Regions from separate parts of the Bradyrhizobium tunisiense genome, predicted to be linked through region 1. Evidence: predicted binding sites of a transcription regulator. Region 1 holds the regulator's gene; each other region holds the start of a gene.
The links. Region 1 encodes PhoB, which activates phosphate uptake and scavenging genes when phosphate is short. Its sites were predicted from a motif close to TGTCATNNANCTGTCAT; they were not measured.
Positions count from the first base shown of each region.

Region 2: the regulator PhoB is predicted to act here: its motif matches at 2,113-2,129, upstream of ACFDR6_RS07190 (DUF2794 domain-containing protein).
Region 3: the regulator PhoB is predicted to act here: its motif matches at 2,173-2,189, upstream of ACFDR6_RS09625 (DUF47 domain-containing protein).
Region 4: the regulator PhoB is predicted to act here: its motif matches at 2,137-2,153, upstream of phnC (phosphonate ABC transporter ATP-binding protein).

Region 1 is NZ_JBHLEV010000001.1:840,804-844,951, forward strand. It holds gene argF (ornithine carbamoyltransferase) at 1-190, opposite strand, end outside; gene ACFDR6_RS04035 (aspartate aminotransferase family protein) at 190-1,398, opposite strand; gene ACFDR6_RS04040 (GcrA family cell cycle regulator) at 1,856-2,368, shown strand; gene phoB (phosphate regulon transcriptional regulator PhoB) at 2,598-3,305, opposite strand; gene phoU (phosphate signaling complex protein PhoU) at 3,329-4,045, opposite strand; gene pstB (phosphate ABC transporter ATP-binding protein PstB) at 4,057-4,148, opposite strand, start outside.
Region 2 is NZ_JBHLEV010000001.1:1,522,584-1,526,731, forward strand. It holds gene acnA (aconitate hydratase AcnA) at 1-599, shown strand, start outside; gene ACFDR6_RS07185 (DUF1223 domain-containing protein) at 834-1,610, shown strand; gene ACFDR6_RS07190 (DUF2794 domain-containing protein) at 2,197-2,565, shown strand; gene ACFDR6_RS07195 (GNAT family N-acetyltransferase) at 2,679-3,206, opposite strand; gene ACFDR6_RS07200 (Bax inhibitor-1/YccA family protein) at 3,434-4,148, opposite strand, start outside.
Region 3 is NZ_JBHLEV010000002.1:486,951-491,098, forward strand. It holds gene ACFDR6_RS09610 (ABC transporter substrate-binding protein) at 1-174, shown strand, start outside; gene ACFDR6_RS09615 (branched-chain amino acid ABC transporter permease) at 242-1,105, shown strand; gene ACFDR6_RS09620 (branched-chain amino acid ABC transporter permease) at 1,107-2,075, shown strand; gene ACFDR6_RS09625 (DUF47 domain-containing protein) at 2,230-2,874, shown strand; gene ACFDR6_RS09630 (inorganic phosphate transporter) at 2,974-3,981, shown strand; gene sugE (quaternary ammonium compound efflux SMR transporter SugE) at 3,974-4,148, opposite strand, start outside.
Region 4 is NZ_JBHLEV010000001.1:692,580-696,727, forward strand. It holds gene phnE (phosphonate ABC transporter, permease protein PhnE) at 1-156, opposite strand, end outside; gene phnD (phosphonate ABC transporter substrate-binding protein) at 230-1,165, opposite strand; gene phnC (phosphonate ABC transporter ATP-binding protein) at 1,228-2,037, opposite strand; gene ACFDR6_RS03295 (transferase hexapeptide repeat family protein) at 2,212-2,895, shown strand; gene ACFDR6_RS03300 (alpha-D-ribose 1-methylphosphonate 5-triphosphate diphosphatase) at 2,892-4,088, shown strand; gene ACFDR6_RS03305 (DUF1045 domain-containing protein) at 4,107-4,148, shown strand, end outside.

The DNA of each region.
Region 1 (4,148 bases):
CGTCGAACGACACCCGCGTCCGCGTCGAGGGACGCTCGAAGATCATCGCCAGCGTCTTGCCTTCGAGCGGCTTGACCGGCTGCTGCGCCTTCTGCTTCGCCTTCATGGCGGAGGATGCGGCGAGCATGCGCTTGAGCTCCGAGAGCGGGAGCTCGTTGATGTCGAGGAAATGTTTCGGCGACTTGCTCATCAGCTTGCCGCCCGCTTGGTCTGGCTGGACGAGATCGCAGCGCAGGCGCGCTCGAGCCTGACGACGCTGTCCTCGATCTCGGCTTCAGTGACGATCAGAGGCGGCAGGAAGCGCACGACATTGTCGCCCGCGCCGACGGTGAGCAGCTTTTCACCACGCAAGGCAGCCACGAGATCGCCCGACGGCACCACCGCCTTGATGCCGACCAGGAGGCCCTCGCCGCGCACTTCGCTGACGACATCGGGGTGACGGTCGATCACGGAGGCGAGCTTCTGCTTGAGCAGCAGCGACATTTTCTGCACGTGGTCGAAGAAGCCGGGCTCGAGCATGACGTCGAGCACGGCGTTGGCCGCCGAGATCGCCAGCGGATTGCCACCGAAGGTCGAGCCGTGCGAACCGGGTCCCATGCCGGAAGCCGCTTCCGCCGTCGCCAGCACCGCGCCGATCGGGAAGCCGCCGCCGAGCGCCTTGGCCAGCGACATCACGTCGGGTGTAACGCCGGTGCGGCGATAGGCGAAGAGATCCCCAGTGCGGCCCATGCCGGTCTGCACCTCGTCGAAGGCGAGCAGCAGGCCCTTGTCGTCGCAGAGCTGGCGCAGCGCCTTGAGGAAGGCAGGCGTCGCCGCGCGCACGCCGCCCTCGCCCTGGATCGGCTCGATCAGGATGCCGGCGGTGTCGGGCCCGATCGCCTTCTTGACGGCGTCGAGGTCACCATGCGGGACCTGGTCGAAACCATCCATCGGCGGGCCGAAACCTTCGAGATATTTCGCAGAGCCGGTCGCTGCGAGGGTCGCCAGGGTGCGGCCATGGAAGGCGCCTTCGAAGGTGATGATGCGGTAGCGCTCGGGATGGCCCTTGGAGAAGTGATGATGGCGGACCAGCTTGATCACGCCCTCCAGCGCTTCGGCGCCGGAATTGCAGAAGAACACGAAGTCCGCGAAGCTCTCGTTGCACAGGCGCACGGCGAGCTTCTCGCCGTCCGGGCTCTGGAACAAGTTCGACATGTGCCACAGCTTCGTCGCCTGCTCCTGCAGCGCCTTGGTTAGATGCGGGTGGCAATGGCCGAGCGCATTCACGGCGACGCCCGAGGTGAAATCGAGATAGCGCTCGCCATTGGTCGCGATCAGCCAGCAGCCTTCGCCGCGTTCGAAACCGAGGTCGGCCCTGGCGAAAACGGGGAGCAAATGCGGCGCTGCGCTGTTAGTCATGACGGCCACTTGAATGTTGCGGACGGTGTGACGCGCGCATTGGGCAACGCACCATCGACCGGCCCGGAAAACGAAACGTGCCGCCTTTTAAGGGCGGCACGCGCAACTATCTTATGCCTGGCAAGACGGGTGTCAATGCCGCTGGGAAAGCCTCGGGAAACGCTGAATCCGTAGTCTTGCGGTGCCGGTTTCGCGGGTTTTCACCACGGAACATGTGGAAGCGAGTCGGCGGACTCTTGCGCGGGAGTCACGCCATATTGTAGCGTTTGGATTGTCAGATACGACATCTCGTGCAGCGGTTCTGATCCCAAGAGTCCTCATGTACCGGCGTAAACGTTCGGGCGTCAGTGGCGCGCCCGGCGAGCCTTAAGGGATTCTGACGACACGGGTTTTTGAAGGCTTAGGCATTCGCTGCAAGGCCCCAGGATGGTTGGCCGGCAGCGAGGGAAAGGGTGCAATGACGGTTTTGACCTGGTCCGATGATCGCGTCGAGCAGCTGAAAAAGCTCTGGGAGGCCGGACTTTCGGCCAGCCAGATCGCAGCAGAGCTCGGCAATGTGACCCGCAATGCCGTGATCGGCAAAGTGCACAGGCTCGGTCTGTCCGGCCGTGCCAAAAGCCCTTCATCGGCAGCACCCCGGCCGCGCAAGGCGCGTCCCGCGCAGCACATGATGCGGGTGACCCGCCCCATTGCGCGCGGCAACACCGCGCTGGCGCAGGCCTTCGAGGTCGAAGTGGAGGCCGAACCGGTCACCTACGACAACGTGGTGCCGATGAGCCAGCGGCTGTCGCTGCTGGAGCTGAACGAGGCGACCTGCCACTGGCCGGTCGGCGATCCCTCGAGCCCGGATTTCTTCTTCTGCGGCGGCAAGGCGCTCTCCGGCCTGCCCTATTGCGCCCAGCACTCGCGCGTGGCGTATCAGCCCGCAGCGGACCGCCGTCGTGCACCGGCCAAGCCGAGCACGCGGTAAGTTAGCTGATTTGCTGACTGCAACGACGGCTGCCGTAGCGCGACGGCGCCTCAACCAACTCGGTGTCGTCCCCGCGAACGCGGGGAGCCATAACCACAGGGCGCAGATGTTGCGCTAGACGGTCACTCCGAGTCTTCGCCAAACCACGCCCTGTGGTTATGGGTCCCGGATCAGCGCTTCGCTTGTCCGGGACGACACTGAGTGTGTCGCCAGAATTTCCCAGAACCCCTTACGTCTGCTCCGCCTTCGCGAAGCGATCATCGAGCGCATAGCCCGCGCCGCGGACGGTGCGGATCGGGTCCTGCTCGCGGCCGAGATTGAGCAGCTTGCGCAGGCGGCCGATATGGACGTCGACGGTGCGCTCGTCGATGTAGATGTCGCGGCCCCAGACGCTGTCGAGCAGCTGCTCGCGCGAGAACACGCGGCCGGGATGCTCCAGGAAGAACTCCAGCAGCCGGTATTCGGTCGGTCCGAGATCGATCGGCCGGCCCGAGCGCGCCACGCGGCGCTTGTCGCGGTCGAGCTCGATGTCGCCATAGGCGAGCACGGTGGCTAGCCGCTCGGGACTGGCGCGCCGCAGGAGGCCCTTCACGCGCGCCAGGAGCTCCGGCACGGAGAACGGCTTCACGATGTAGTCGTCGGCGCCGGTCGCAAGGCCACGTACGCGCTCGCTCTCCTCGCCGCGCGCGGTGAGCATGATGATCGGCAGTTGCTTGGTCTCGGGACGGGTGCGCAGGCGGCGGCACAGCTCGATGCCCGACAGGCCGGGCAGCATCCAGTCGAGCACGATCAGGTCGGGAATGTGCTCCTTGAGGCGGGTGTCGGCGTCGTCGCCGCGCATGACCGTCTCGACGTCATAGCCGTCGCCTTCGAGGTTGTAGCGAAGAAGCTCGGTGAGAGCTTCCTCGTCCTCAACCACCATAATGCGTGCGCCCATGGTGTCGTCGCTCCTTGAGGTCTTCAGCTATTCGGGATCGTCGTGGCGAAGTTGGTCATGTCCCCCTTCGGCCGCTTGTCGGTGATCGCCTGGCCCTCGATCATGTAGAACACGGTCTCGGCGATGTTGGTGGCGTGGTCGCCGATCCGCTCGATGTTCTTGGCGCAGAACATCAGATGGATGCAGAACGAGATGTTGCGCGGATCCTCCATCATGTAGGTGAGGAGCTCGCGGAACAGCGAGGTGCAGATCGCGTCGACTTCCTCGTCGCCCTTCCACACCGCCATCGCCGCCGGCAGATCGTGCGCGGCGTAGGCGTCCAGCACCGACTTGACCTGCTGCTGAACGAGGTCGGTCATGTGCTCCAGGCCGCGGAACAGTTTCAGCGGATGGAAATCCGTCTCCAGCGCGGCGACGCGCTTGCCCATGTTCTTGGCGAGGTCGCCGATGCGCTCGAGGTCGGTCGCAACGCGCATGGCGCCGACGATCTCGCGCAGATCGACCGCCATCGGCTGACGGCGGGCGATGGTGAGCACGGCGCGCTCCTCGATCTTCTTCTGCAGCGCGTCGAGTTCGGTGTCGATGGTGACGACGCGCTGGCCGAGCGCGACGTCGCGGCGGATCAGCGCGTCGACGGATTCGACGATCATGCGCTCGGCGATGCCGCCCATCTCGGCGACCAGTCGGGTGAGCTCCTGGAGGTCGGTGTCGAAAGCCTTTGCGGTATGTTCAGTACCCATGTCCCGTCTCCTCAGCCGAACCGGCCGGTGATGTAATCCTGCGTGCGCCGGTCGGTCGGCGACGTGAAGATCTTGCTGGTGTCGTCGAACTCGATCAGCTCGC
Region 2 (4,148 bases), 680 kb from region 1:
GTCCCGCCGACTTCAATCAGTACGGCACGCGCCGCGGCAATCACGAAGTGATGATGCGCGGCACCTTCGCCAACATCCGCATCAAGAACTTCATGCTGAAGGGCGCCGACGGCAACATTCCGGAAGGCGGTCTCACCAAGCACTGGCCCGACGGCGAGCAGATGTCGATCTACGACGCCGCGATGAAGTACCAGCAGGAGCAGGTGCCACTGGTGGTGTTCGCCGGTGCCGAATACGGCAACGGCTCCTCGCGCGACTGGGCTGCCAAGGGCACGCGTCTGCTCGGCGTGCGCGCCGTGATCTGCCAGAGCTTCGAGCGCATCCATCGCTCGAACCTGGTCGGTATGGGCGTGTTGCCGCTGACCTTCGAGGAAGGCACCTCGTGGTCGTCGCTCGGTCTGAAGGGCGACGAGAAGGTCACGCTGCGCGGACTGGTCGGCGACCTCAAGCCGCGCCAGAAGCTGACCGCGGAGATCGTCTCCGGCGACGGTTCATTGCAGCGCGTTTCGCTGCTCTGCCGCATCGATACGCTGGACGAGCTCGACTACTACCGCAACGGCGGCATCCTGCACTATGTGCTGCGCAAACTCGCGGCGTAAGCGCGGATTTGTGAACCATGGCTCACTGCGAAGTGAGTAGAAGGTTAGATGAAGGCGGCCTATCACAAGGCCGCCTTCGTGCGTTTGCGGCATGCTCCAGATGGGCCCTCCCGGCGGAAAACCTCCCTTTGGCGGTTGGCCTGGACGGTCGAGTGTACCGCGCCCCGTAAGACTACGGTGACCATCCGGCGATAAGATCTCCCTTTCCACGAGCAATGGTGTGCGGCGTTCGACATGACAACAATGACGGCTTCTCATCTGGTTTCACGTTGGTCCGGTGCCCTCTGGTCGGGAGCTATCGGCATCTGTGCGATCGTCGCCGTCATCCGTCCTGCACAGGCTGATCCCCGCGCCGTTGTCGAATTGTTTACCTCACAGGGCTGCTCCTCATGTCCGCCCGCCGACCAGATCATCGGTGATCTGTCCAAAGACCCGTCGATCATCGCGCTGAGCATGCCGATCGATTATTGGGACTATCTCGGTTGGAAGGACACGCTGGCGGATTCGCGCTTCTCTGCACGCCAGCGTGCGTATTCGCGCGTGCGCGGTGACCGCGAGGTCTACACGCCGCAGGTCGTGGTCAACGGCTCCACCCATGTCGTCGGCAGCGATCGTGCGGGCATCGAGAACGCGATCCGCAAGTCCGACCCGGGTAAGGGCGTGATGAGCGTGCCGGTGACGATGTCGCTCGCCGGCAAGCAGATCAACGTGTCGGTGGCCGCGAGCAAGGAGCCGGCAGTCTCGCAGGGCGAGGTCTGGATCTGCTCCATCGCCAGGTCGGTGCCGATCGCGATCACCCGCGGCGAGAATCGCGGGCAGCAGGTCACCTATCATAATGTGGTGCGCAACGTGCTCAAGGTCGGTGACTGGACCGGGCGTTCGGAAAGCTGGACGGTGCCGATCGAGAACCTCACGCGCGACGGCGTCGACGGCGCGGTGGTCTATATCCAGGACGGAACTCGGGACAAGCCCGGCCCGATGCTGGGCGCGGCGTACACGTCGCTGCATTGATTTTCTGATCAGCGCATTCTGCTCTCGACCCTCATGGTGAGGAGCGCGCCCTTGCGCGCGTCTCGAACCATGCAAGGCCCCGCAGATGCAACCGGGCCTTCCATCCTTCGGGACGCCGCGCGAAAAGCGCGGCCCTCAGGATGAGGGGAGACAGTCTTCGGGCTTCCCGGAGAGAAGGTGCGTTGGCAGGAACATCCGACACAAACAAAAAAGGACCAACTTGCGTTGGCCCTCCTTGTTGCGCGTACAGACCCGATCCTGTTCGACCCCGGGGGGCTGGGGGCTGAGGAATCCGGAACCGAAAGGACCGGGTCAACGCACCTCAGTCTTTTCGCAATGCAGGGCGGCAGTCGCTGGGCGGAAAAGCGGCGAGAGTATGATTCCTGCTAACGATCCCGTGACGGTTTGCCGCGAGGAAGTTCCACTCCTGCGTGTGCCCGATTCCGACAAGTTGAGCAGGCGAGTTCCATCAACAGGTCTTGCGGCGGGGAACGGTTGGCGCAATCATATCACCGTCATGATCCGCGGCTCCGGGGACGGTTTTCGCGGACGCGATCATGCCGTGCGACGAGGAGGCGCGCTTCCCATGAGTCTGTCGGAGGATGCTGATCCGAGCGAGCAGCGGGCGGCGGCGCGTCCCGCCGCTGCGACGACGCAACTGAACCGGGTGACGTTCAACCGGCTCGAGCTGCACCGCATTCTCAATCTCTACGGCCGCATGGTCGCCGACGGCGAATGGCGCGACTATGCCATCGACTTCCTCAGGGACCGCGCCGTGTTCTCTGTCTATCGCCGTGCCTCGGAAGTGCCGATCTACCGCATCGAGAAGGATCCGCGGCTGGCGCGCAAGCAGGGCATGTACAGCGTGATCTCGGCGACCGGCCTGATCCTGCGCCGCGGTCACGAGTTGGAACGCGTGCTGCTGGTGATCGATCGCAAGCTGGCGGTGGTGTGACGTCTCGAGTGGCGACGTAGGTGGGCAAAGGCGCGACGCGCCGTGCCCACGTCCTTTCTCTATCGCAGCGATGGTGGGCACGCCTACGCTTTGCCCACCCTACGAGAGCGCAGCTATTTCGGCACCGTGCTTGCGCCCTCGCCGAGGTCGCGCTGCATCATCACCGTGTCCAGCCAGCGGCCGAATTTCAACCCGACATTGGGATGCGTGCCGATCATCTTGAAGCCGCCTTTGGTGTGCACGCCGATCGAGCCGGCATTGGCGGAATCGCCGATCACCGCGATCATCTGGCGGAAGCCGCGCGCCTCGCATTCCGTGATCAGCCGCTCCAGCAGCTTTGAGCCGACACCGCGGCGATGGAAGGAGGGATCGAGATAGATCGAGTTCTCGACCGTGAAGCGATAGGCCGGGCGCGGACGGTAGGCACCGGCATAGGCATAGCCGGCAACGCGTCCTTCCAGCATGGCGACGAAATAGGGATAGCCGCCCTCGATCAGCACGCGATAGCGGCGCGTCATCTCTGCGAGGTCGGGCGGCTCCAGCTCGAACGTCGCGGTGCCCTCGCGGACGGCCTGCTGGTAGATGGCGGTGATGGCGGGAAGGTCGGCCTCGGTCGTGGGCCTGATTTCAGGTGCGGACATGGAGGCGAGATTAGAGCCTTCCCGCGGCGGCCGGAAGGGGCCTCGGCGCAACCCCATATCCCGTCATTGCGAGGAGCTCTCGCGACGAAGCAATCCAGGCTGTCTCCGCGGAGGCACTCCCGGATTGCTTCGCTGCGCTCGCAATGACGGTGTCTGAGGCAACCGTACCCCAAACAAAAACCCCGGCCTTTCGGCCGGGGTTCATGTCGTTCACTCTGATCCGTCGCTTACTCGCGCTGGCCGAGGAGCTGCAGCAGCAGCGTGAACAGGTTGATGAAGTTCAGGTACAGCGACAGCGCGCCGGTGATGGCTGCACGCTCCGCGACCTCACCGCCGGCCGAGGAATAGCCGTAGATGTAGTCGTTCTTCAGCCGCTGCGTATCCCAGGCGGTGAGGCCCGAGAACACCAGCACGCCGACCACCGACACGATGAACTGCAGCATCGAGCTCGCCAGGAACAGGTTCACCAGGCTGGCGATGACGATGCCGATCAGGCCCATGAACAGGAATGAGCCCATGGCGGTCAGGTCACGCTTGGTGGTGTAGCCGTAGAGGCTGAGCGCACCGAAGGTCGCCGCGGTGATGAAGAACACCCGCACGATCGAGGTGTGCGTGAACACCAGGAAGATCGACGACAGCGAGATACCCATCAGTGCCGCGAACACCCAGAACAGGATCTGGGCGGTCGAAGGCGCGAGACGGTTGATGCCCGCCGAGATCACGAACACCATCGCGAGCGGCGCCAGCATGAACAGCCACTTGAGGGGGCTCACGAACATCGCATAGCCGAACGGCGTCAGGAACAGCTTGCCGACGCGAACCGCGTCCGCCGTCGGAACGTCGGTCACGGCGGCCATGTAGACGCCGAGCGCGGCCAGGCCGGTGATGGCCAGGCCAATGCTCATGTAGTTGTAGATGCGCAGCATATAGGCGCGCAGGCCG
Region 3 (4,148 bases), on a different contig from region 1:
CAGGGCAGTATCCGGGTCGATGGCCGCAAGATTCACCCGGCCTATCTGTTCGAGGTCAAGAAGCCCTCGGAGTCGAAGGGGCCGTGGGACTATTACAAGCTGGTGGGCACCGTTGCGGCGGACCAGGCATTCCGGCCGCTCTCCGAGAGCGCCTGTCCGCTGGTGAAGAAGTAACTCTCGTGGCCCGCCGCGCGGTCGTGCCGCCGGCGGGCTTTCATTTTGGTGGCGGAAGCTAATCCCGATGCAGGCTCTCTACGCACAGTTACTGGTAGGATTGATCAACGGCTCGTTCTATGCGTTGCTCAGTCTCGGGCTTGCCGTGATCTTCGGCATGCTCAACATCATCAATTTCGCCCACGGCGCGCTCTACATGATGGGCGCCTTCGTCGCCTATTTCCTGTTGAACCTCGGCGGCATCAACTATTGGTGGGCGTTGCTGCTGGCGCCGATCATCGTCGGCATCTTCGGCATGATCCTGGAACGGACCATGCTGCAATGGCTGACCGGGCTCGATCACCTCTACGGCCTGCTCCTGACCTTCGGCATCGCGCTGATCGTACAGGGTGTGTTCCAGAACTATTTCGGCTCCTCGGGCCTGCCTTACGCCATTCCGGACCAGCTCAAGGGCGGCATGAACCTCGGCTTCATGTTCCTGCCGATCTATCGCGGCTGGGTCGTCGTGTTCTCGCTGGTGGTTTGCCTTGCGACCTGGTTCCTGATCGAGAAGACGCAGCTCGGTGCTTACCTGCGCGCCGCCACTGAAAATCCGACGCTTGTGCGCGCCTTCGGCATCAACGTTCCGCGCATGATCACGCTGACCTACGGTCTCGGCGTCGGCCTTGCCGCGCTTGCCGGCGTGCTCTCGGCGCCGATCAATCAGGTGCGGCCGCTGATGGGCGCCGACCTCATCATCGTCGTGTTCGCGGTGGTGGTGATCGGCGGCATGGGATCGATCATGGGCTCGATCATCACCGGCTTTGCGCTCGGGGTGATCGAGGGGCTGACCAAATATTTCTACCCCGAGGCGTCCAACACCGTGGTGTTCGTGCTGATGGTGCTGGTGCTCTTGGTGAAGCCAACGGGATTGACGGGAAGGGCGGCCTGATATGACAACCCTGACGGACGACACGCTGCCGGCAACCCCGCGTGCAATGCGCGACGAGATGACGGTGTTCGTGGTGATGGCGCTCCTGCTGGCGGCTGTGCCGTTCACGGGAGTCTACCCGTTCTTCGTGATGCAGGCGCTGTGCTTCGCGCTGCTCGCCTGCGCCTTCAACCTGTTGGTCGGCTATGGCGGATTGCTGTCGTTCGGCCACGCGATGTTCTTGGGAACGGCGGGCTATTGCAGCGCTCATGCACTGAAAGTGTGGGCGCTTCCACCCGAGCTTGGCATCCTCGTCGGCATCGCCGCGGCTTTCGTGCTCTCGATCATCACCGGCTACATCTCGATCCGCCGCCAGGGCATCTATTTCTCGATGATCACGCTGGCGCTGTCCCAGCTCCTGTACTTCATCTATCTCCAGGCCCCGTTCACCCACGGCGAGGACGGCATCCAAGGCATCCCGCAGGGGCGCATGTTCGGCGTGCTCGATCTCTCCAAGCCGACGGTGCTGTATTACGTCGTGCTGGTCGGCTTCCTCGCCGGCTTTCTCTTGATCTTCCGCATTATCAACTCGCCGTTCGGCGAGGTCCTGAAAGCGATCCGCGAGAACGAGCCGCGCGCGATCTCGCTGGGCTACCGGACCGACCAGTACAAGTTCCTGGCCTTCGTCCTGTCGGGCACGCTGGCCGGATTTGCCGGCGCGCTGAAGGTGTTCGTGGCGCAAAACGCATCGCTCACCGACGTCCACTGGTCGATGTCTGGCGAAGTCGTGCTGATGACGCTGGTCGGTGGCCTCGGGACCGTCTTCGGACCGGTGGTCGGTGCCTTCGTGATCATCGCGATGCAGCAGTACCTGGCGGGCTTCGGCCAGTGGGTGACGGTGATCCAGGGCTCGATCTTCGTGATCTGCGTGCTCACCTTCCGCCGCGGCGTTATCGGTGAAATCGCCCATTACTTCCGGCGATCGCTCTAAATAGCTGATTTGACTTCGATTTAATTGCTGCTTGAAAGCGGTGGATGATCCGGCTCCGCGGGCGTGAGATGACACGCGCGCGGATCGGAAATGGTTTATGACAGCTTCATGACGGCCCTCGGGCCGGGCCATTTCCAACCGGTAGCCTATCCCCATGATGCGATGGTTTCGCGCTTTCCTGCCCAAGGAAGAACGGTTCTTCGACCTGTTCGACCGCCATGCCCAAACGGTGATCCAGGGCTCGATCGCGCTCCAGGGCATGCTCAACGGGGGCGAGGAGACGCCGGTCTATTGCCAGCGCGTCAACCAGTTCGAGAACGACGCCGACAACATCACCCGCGAGGTGCTGACGGCGGTGCGGCGCACCTTCATCACCCCGTTCGACCGCGGCGACATCAAGAACCTGATCACGTCGTTGGACGACGCCATCGACCAGATGCAGCAGACCGCCAAGGCCGTGATGCTGTTCGAGGTCCGCAGCTTCGAGCCGCCGATGCGCGAGATCGGCGGACTCCTGATCGAATGCGCCAATCTGGTCGGCCGCGCGCTGCCGCTCATGCAATCGATCGGCCCGAACGTCGCCATGCTGACCGCCATCACGGAAGAGCTGGGCAAGCTGGAAGGCCGCGTCGATGATCTCCACGACATCGGGCTGAAGGAGCTGTTTCTCAAGCATCGCGATGGCAACGCGATGGACTTCATCGTCGGCGCCGAGATCTACGACCACCTCGAGAAGGTGGCCGATCGCTTCGACGACGTCGCGAACGAGATCAACAGCATCGTCATCGAGCAGGTTTAGCACATGATCGGCAAAAGTGTGCAGCGGTTTTCCGTCGCGACAAACGCTGAACGCGTTTGCGCGGACATCATGCGCAAAGCTTAGGGCAGGGGCCGCGCCGTGGATGCTGCGTTGGCTCTTCCCATCCTGGTCGGCTTGATCGCCGTCGCGCTGCTGTTCGACTTCCTGAACGGCCTGCATGACGCCGCCAATTCGATCGCGACCATCGTCTCGACCCGCGTGCTGCGGCCGCAATTCGCGGTATTCTGGGCCGCGTTCTTCAATTTCATCGCCTTCATGGTGTTCGGGCTGCACGTCGCCCAGACCATCGGCACCGGCATCATTGATCCCGCGATCGTCGATGCCCAGGTGATCTTCGCGGCGCTCGTCGGCGCCATCGTCTGGAACCTCGTGACCTGGGCGCTCGGCATCCCGTCTTCGTCATCGCACGCGTTGATCGGCGGGCTGGTCGGCGGCGGCATGGCTAAGGCGGGGATTTCGGCCGCGGTGTGGAGTGGCTTGACGAAGACGGTGCTTGCGATCGTGCTGTCGCCGCTGGTCGGCTTCTTGCTCGCGATGATGCTGGTTGCGATCGTGTCCTGGGCATCGGTGCGCTCGACGCCATTCGCGGTCGATCGCGCCTTCCGTATTCTGCAGTTCGCCTCCGCCTCGCTCTATTCGCTCGGCCATGGCGGCAACGACGCGCAGAAGACCATGGGCATCATCGCGGTGCTGCTCTATTCGCAGGGCCATCTCGGCAGCGAATTCTCCGTGCCGTTCTGGGTGGTGCTGTCCTGCCAGGCGGCGATGGCGCTGGGGACGCTGATGGGCGGCTGGCGCATCGTCCGCACCATGGGCCTGCGCATCACCAAATTGACGCCAATGCAGGGCTTCTGCGCCGAGACGGGGGGCGCCGTGACCCTCTTCATGGCTACCTTCCTCGGCGTTCCCGTCTCGACCACTCACACCATCACCGGCGCCATCGTCGGCGTTGGCGCCGCCCGCCGCGTTTCGGCGGTGCGCTGGAACGTCGCGAGCTCGATCGTCTATGCCTGGGTGATCACGATCCCGGCCTCCGCGATCGTTGCAGCGCTGACCTGGTGGGCGGTCCAGATCTTCTTCAGGTAACGAGCTTCAGCCCGATAATCCCGGCGACGATCAGCCCAATGCTGGCAAGGCGGAGGGCGGTGGCGGGCTCGCCGAACAGGAAGATGCCCAGCGTCGCGGTGCCGACGGCCCCGATGCCGGTCCAGACCGCATAGGCGGTTCCGACGGGCAGCGACTTGAGAGCGAAG
Region 4 (4,148 bases), 150 kb from region 1:
ATTCACTTCGGCGCCGATCGCTGCCAGCAGCAGCGCCGCGGCAAAGACCACGATCCCCAGCAGCAGGCGGAGCCGCTTGCGCCCAACCGCCCGGCGATAGGCGGCATTGAGCATGGCGAGCTGCTGGTCGGGAAGGAGCGAAACCGCTGTTGTCATCGGCCTGAGATCAAGTCCGGTCAAAGAAAGAGCCGGGTCGATGGACCCGGCTCGAGGTGCCTCGTCCCGAAACTCAGGACGCCTTCTTCTTACGTAGCGCGTCGACGAACTTGATCAGCTCGATCGTGCCATCCCAGTCCTTGGTGGTGGCGGGATGAAAGCCCTTCTTCTGGCCGTCGGAGAGGCGATCGAAGGCGGCCTTGTCCTTGGTCGGCGCGTCGAAGAACGCCTTCGCGATGGCCGCCTTGGCCTCTGCCGGCAGGTCGGAATTATAGGCATAGGGCCCGTTGATGATCGGCGCCGATTTGTGGATGATGCGGAAATCGTCCTTCTTCATCGCCGAGCCGTCGGCGTTCTTCAGCATGCCCTTGGTCAGCATCTGCGCCAGCGTGGAATCGTTGTCGCTGGTCCACTGGTTGGCGGCAACCTCGACCGTGCCTTGCGCCAGCGCCAGCATCGCGTTCTCATGGCTGCCGGTGAAGACGACCTTGCTGAAATAGGTATCGGCGTCGTGGATGCCCAACTTGTCGAGTTCGAAACGCGGCACATTGTTGCCCGAAGTCGAGTTCGGATCGACGAGACCGAGGTTCTTGCCCTTGAGGTCATCGATCTTCTTGTAGGGGCTGCTTGCCTTGACGAAGAACACTGAATAATAGCCGGTCGAGTCATCGGCGTTGATATCGTTGGCGAAGGCTTCGCTCTTGACGCCGGTCAGGCGCGCGCGCGCGAACGCGGCCGAACCGTAGCTGGCGACGTGGATATTGCCGGCTCGCTGGCCCTCAATCACCGCGGCGTAGTCGTTGGCGATGCGCAGCTTGACCGCCACACCGAGTTCCTTCGACAGGTAGGTCATGAACGGGGCCCAGCGCTCGGTGACACCGGACGCGTTCTCGGCCGGGACGACCGCGAAAGTCAGTTCGGGATATTTGGCTTTCCAATCGTTCGCCGAGGCGGAGGCCGTTAAAGCGAGCGCGGCGGCGCCGGCAAGGACTAATCTGCGAGTGATCATGCTACCCTCTTCATCAGTTTGGGTCGGTTGACGCAAAGACTTGCAAAAGAAACAGGCGTCGCTCAGGCGGCCGCGGCCGTTCCGAGCGCCGGGACCCCCTCGGGCGCCGGGACGGGCATGGCGCCCATGACGTCGGCGGCTTCGAGATCGTAGAGCTCGCGTGCCACGTGGTCGGTCAGCGCGGACGGCGCCCCGTCGAACACGACGCGCCCCTGCGCCATGCCGATCAGGCGGTCGCAATAGCTGCGCGCCAGATCGAGCGAATGCAGATTGCAGAGCACGGTGATGCCGAAATGCTTGTTGATGCGCAGCAGTGCGTCCATCACGATCTTGGTGTTGCGCGGATCGAGCGATGCGATCGGCTCGTCGGCGAGGATGATGTCGGGCTGCTGCACGAGGGCGCGCGCGATCGCCACGCGCTGCTGCTGGCCGCCGGAGAGCTGGTCGGCGCGCTGGGCGGCGAGCGACGCAATGTCGAACTGTTCGAGTGCGGACATCGCCAACGCCTTGTCCTGCTCCGGCCAGATTTGCGAGAGCGAGCGCCAGGCCGGCATCGTGGCAAGGCGTCCCATCAGGACATTGGTGAGGACATCGAGCCGGCCGACCAGGTTGAACTGCTGGAAGATCATCGCCGAACGCGCCCGCCACTGCCGCAGCTCTTTGCCGCGCAGCGCGGTGACGTCGATCCCGTCGAACAGGATGCGTCCGTCGGTCGGCGTCACCAGGCGGTTGATGCTCCGCAGCAGCGTCGACTTGCCGGCGCCGGACCGCCCGATCACACCGACGAACCCGCCCGGGGAAACTTGAAACGAGGCGTCGTCGACCGCGGCTTTTGCGCCGAAGCGACACGTCAGACCATCCACCACCAGCATGCAGCGCTCCAGATTAGCTGAGGCCAACCGCTAACGCCGGTGCTTAACACTTGTGTGACACGGGCGTTGCAATGCGGCGATCCTGCACAACTCATCCCCTGTCATCGCGGTGTCATGACATCGTCATCAAGCCGCTCGAAGAGGAACGCTCGCTCTCCTCACCCCGGATGCAACATGGTCGCCAAAGCTCTTTCGGTCCAGCCGACCATCGATCCCTCGGCCAAGCTGCATGAGACCAGGCTCGGCGCCTATACCGAGGTCGGCGCGCGCACGATCCTGCATGACGTGGCGATGGGCGATTACTCCTATGTCGTCAACGATGCCCAGATCACCTACGCCACTATCGGAAAGTTCTGCTCGATCGCGGCGATGACGCGGATCAATCCCGGCAATCACCCGATGCTCCGCGCAACGCAGGCACATTTCACCTACCGCTCCAGCGCCTATTTCGAAGGCGAGAGCGACGATGCCGAATTCTTCGACTGGCGGCGCCAGCACCACGTCCATATCGGCCACGACGTCTGGATCGGCCACGGCGCGATCGTGCTGCCGGGCCGCAACATCGGCACGGGCGCGGTGATCGCGGCCGGCGCCATCGTCACCAAGGACGTGCCGGCCTATACCATCGTCGCCGGCAATCCGGCCCGCATCATGCGGCGGCGGTTCTCCGAGGAGATCGCCGGACGGCTCGCCGGGCTGGCCTGGTGGGATTGGAATCACGACAAATTGCGCGAGGCCCTGCCCGATTTCCGCAAGCTCGGGATTGAAGATTTCCTTGCGACATACGAAGCACGGGCGAGCTCTCCCACCAATTCTCCTGCCAGTTCCCTTGCCAGCAAACGAAGCGCGGTCGCGTGACAGACATCATCCTTGAGGGCGGCCGGGCCCTGATCGGCGCCGAGCTCGTCGAAACGTCATTGGCGGTGTCCGGACAGGACATCGCCGCGATCGACGCCTCTCGCGGCCGGGCGCGGCTTGCGATCGATGCCCGCAATCTGCTGGTGCTGCCCGGCATCGTCGATCTGCATGGCGATGCCTTCGAGCGGCAGATGATGCCGCGCGCTGGCGTCGATTTCCCCATCGACGTCGCGCTCGCCGACAGCGATCGCCAGGCGATCAGCAACGGCATCACGACGGTCTTTCATGCCACGACCTGTTCGTGGGAACCCGGCCTGCGCAGCGCCGACAACGCGCGCGCCCTGATGGAGGCAATCGAGCGGCAGCGCCCGCAATTCGCCGCCGACACCCGCTTCCACCTGCGACACGAGACCTACAATCTCGACACCGAGATTGAGATCAGCCAGTGGCTCTCCGAGCGCCGGGTCGACCTGTTCGCCTTCAACGACCATATGGACGGCACCGTCGCCGACATGGCCAAGCCGCGCAAGCGCAACCGCATGGTGGAGCGCACCGGGTTGTCAGCTGAGGATTTCGACCGCCTGGTCGAGCGCGTCGTCTCGCGCGCGGACGAGGTGCCGGCTTCCGTGTCGCGCCTCGCCGCCGTGGCCCGCGCTGCCGAAGTGCGGATGCTCTCGCACGACGATGCGACACCGGCAATGCGCCAGGAGTTTCGCGCGCTCGGCGCTGAGATCGCGGAGTTTCCGGTCAACGAGGAGACGGCGCGGGCGGCGGCAAGCCACGGCGATGCCATCGTCTACGGCGCGCCGAACGTCGTGCGCGGCGGCAGCCACACCGGGTGGACCAGGGCCTCCGACATGATCGCCAAGGGCCTCTGCTCGGTGCTGGCGTCGGACTATTACTATCCCGCGCAGCTGCTCGCCGCGTTCCGGCTCGCCGCCGACGGCGTGCTGCCGCTGACCGAAGCCTGGAACCTGGTCTCCGCCGGCCCTGCGCGCGCGACCGGTCTTACCGATCGCGGCGTGCTCGCGGAAGGCCGCCGCGCCGACATTCTGCTGGTCGACGACAGCGTGAAGCTGAGACCGCGGCTGATCGCGGTGATATCAGGCGGAAAGCTGGTTCATCTCACCGATGCGACGCGGCTACTCACCGCTGTGGCGGCGGCGCCACGCGAAGCTGTCGTCGCGGCCTAAACCGGCTATGCTCGGGCAATGACAGGTTTTCCCCGCTACGCGATCTATTTTGCCGCAGGC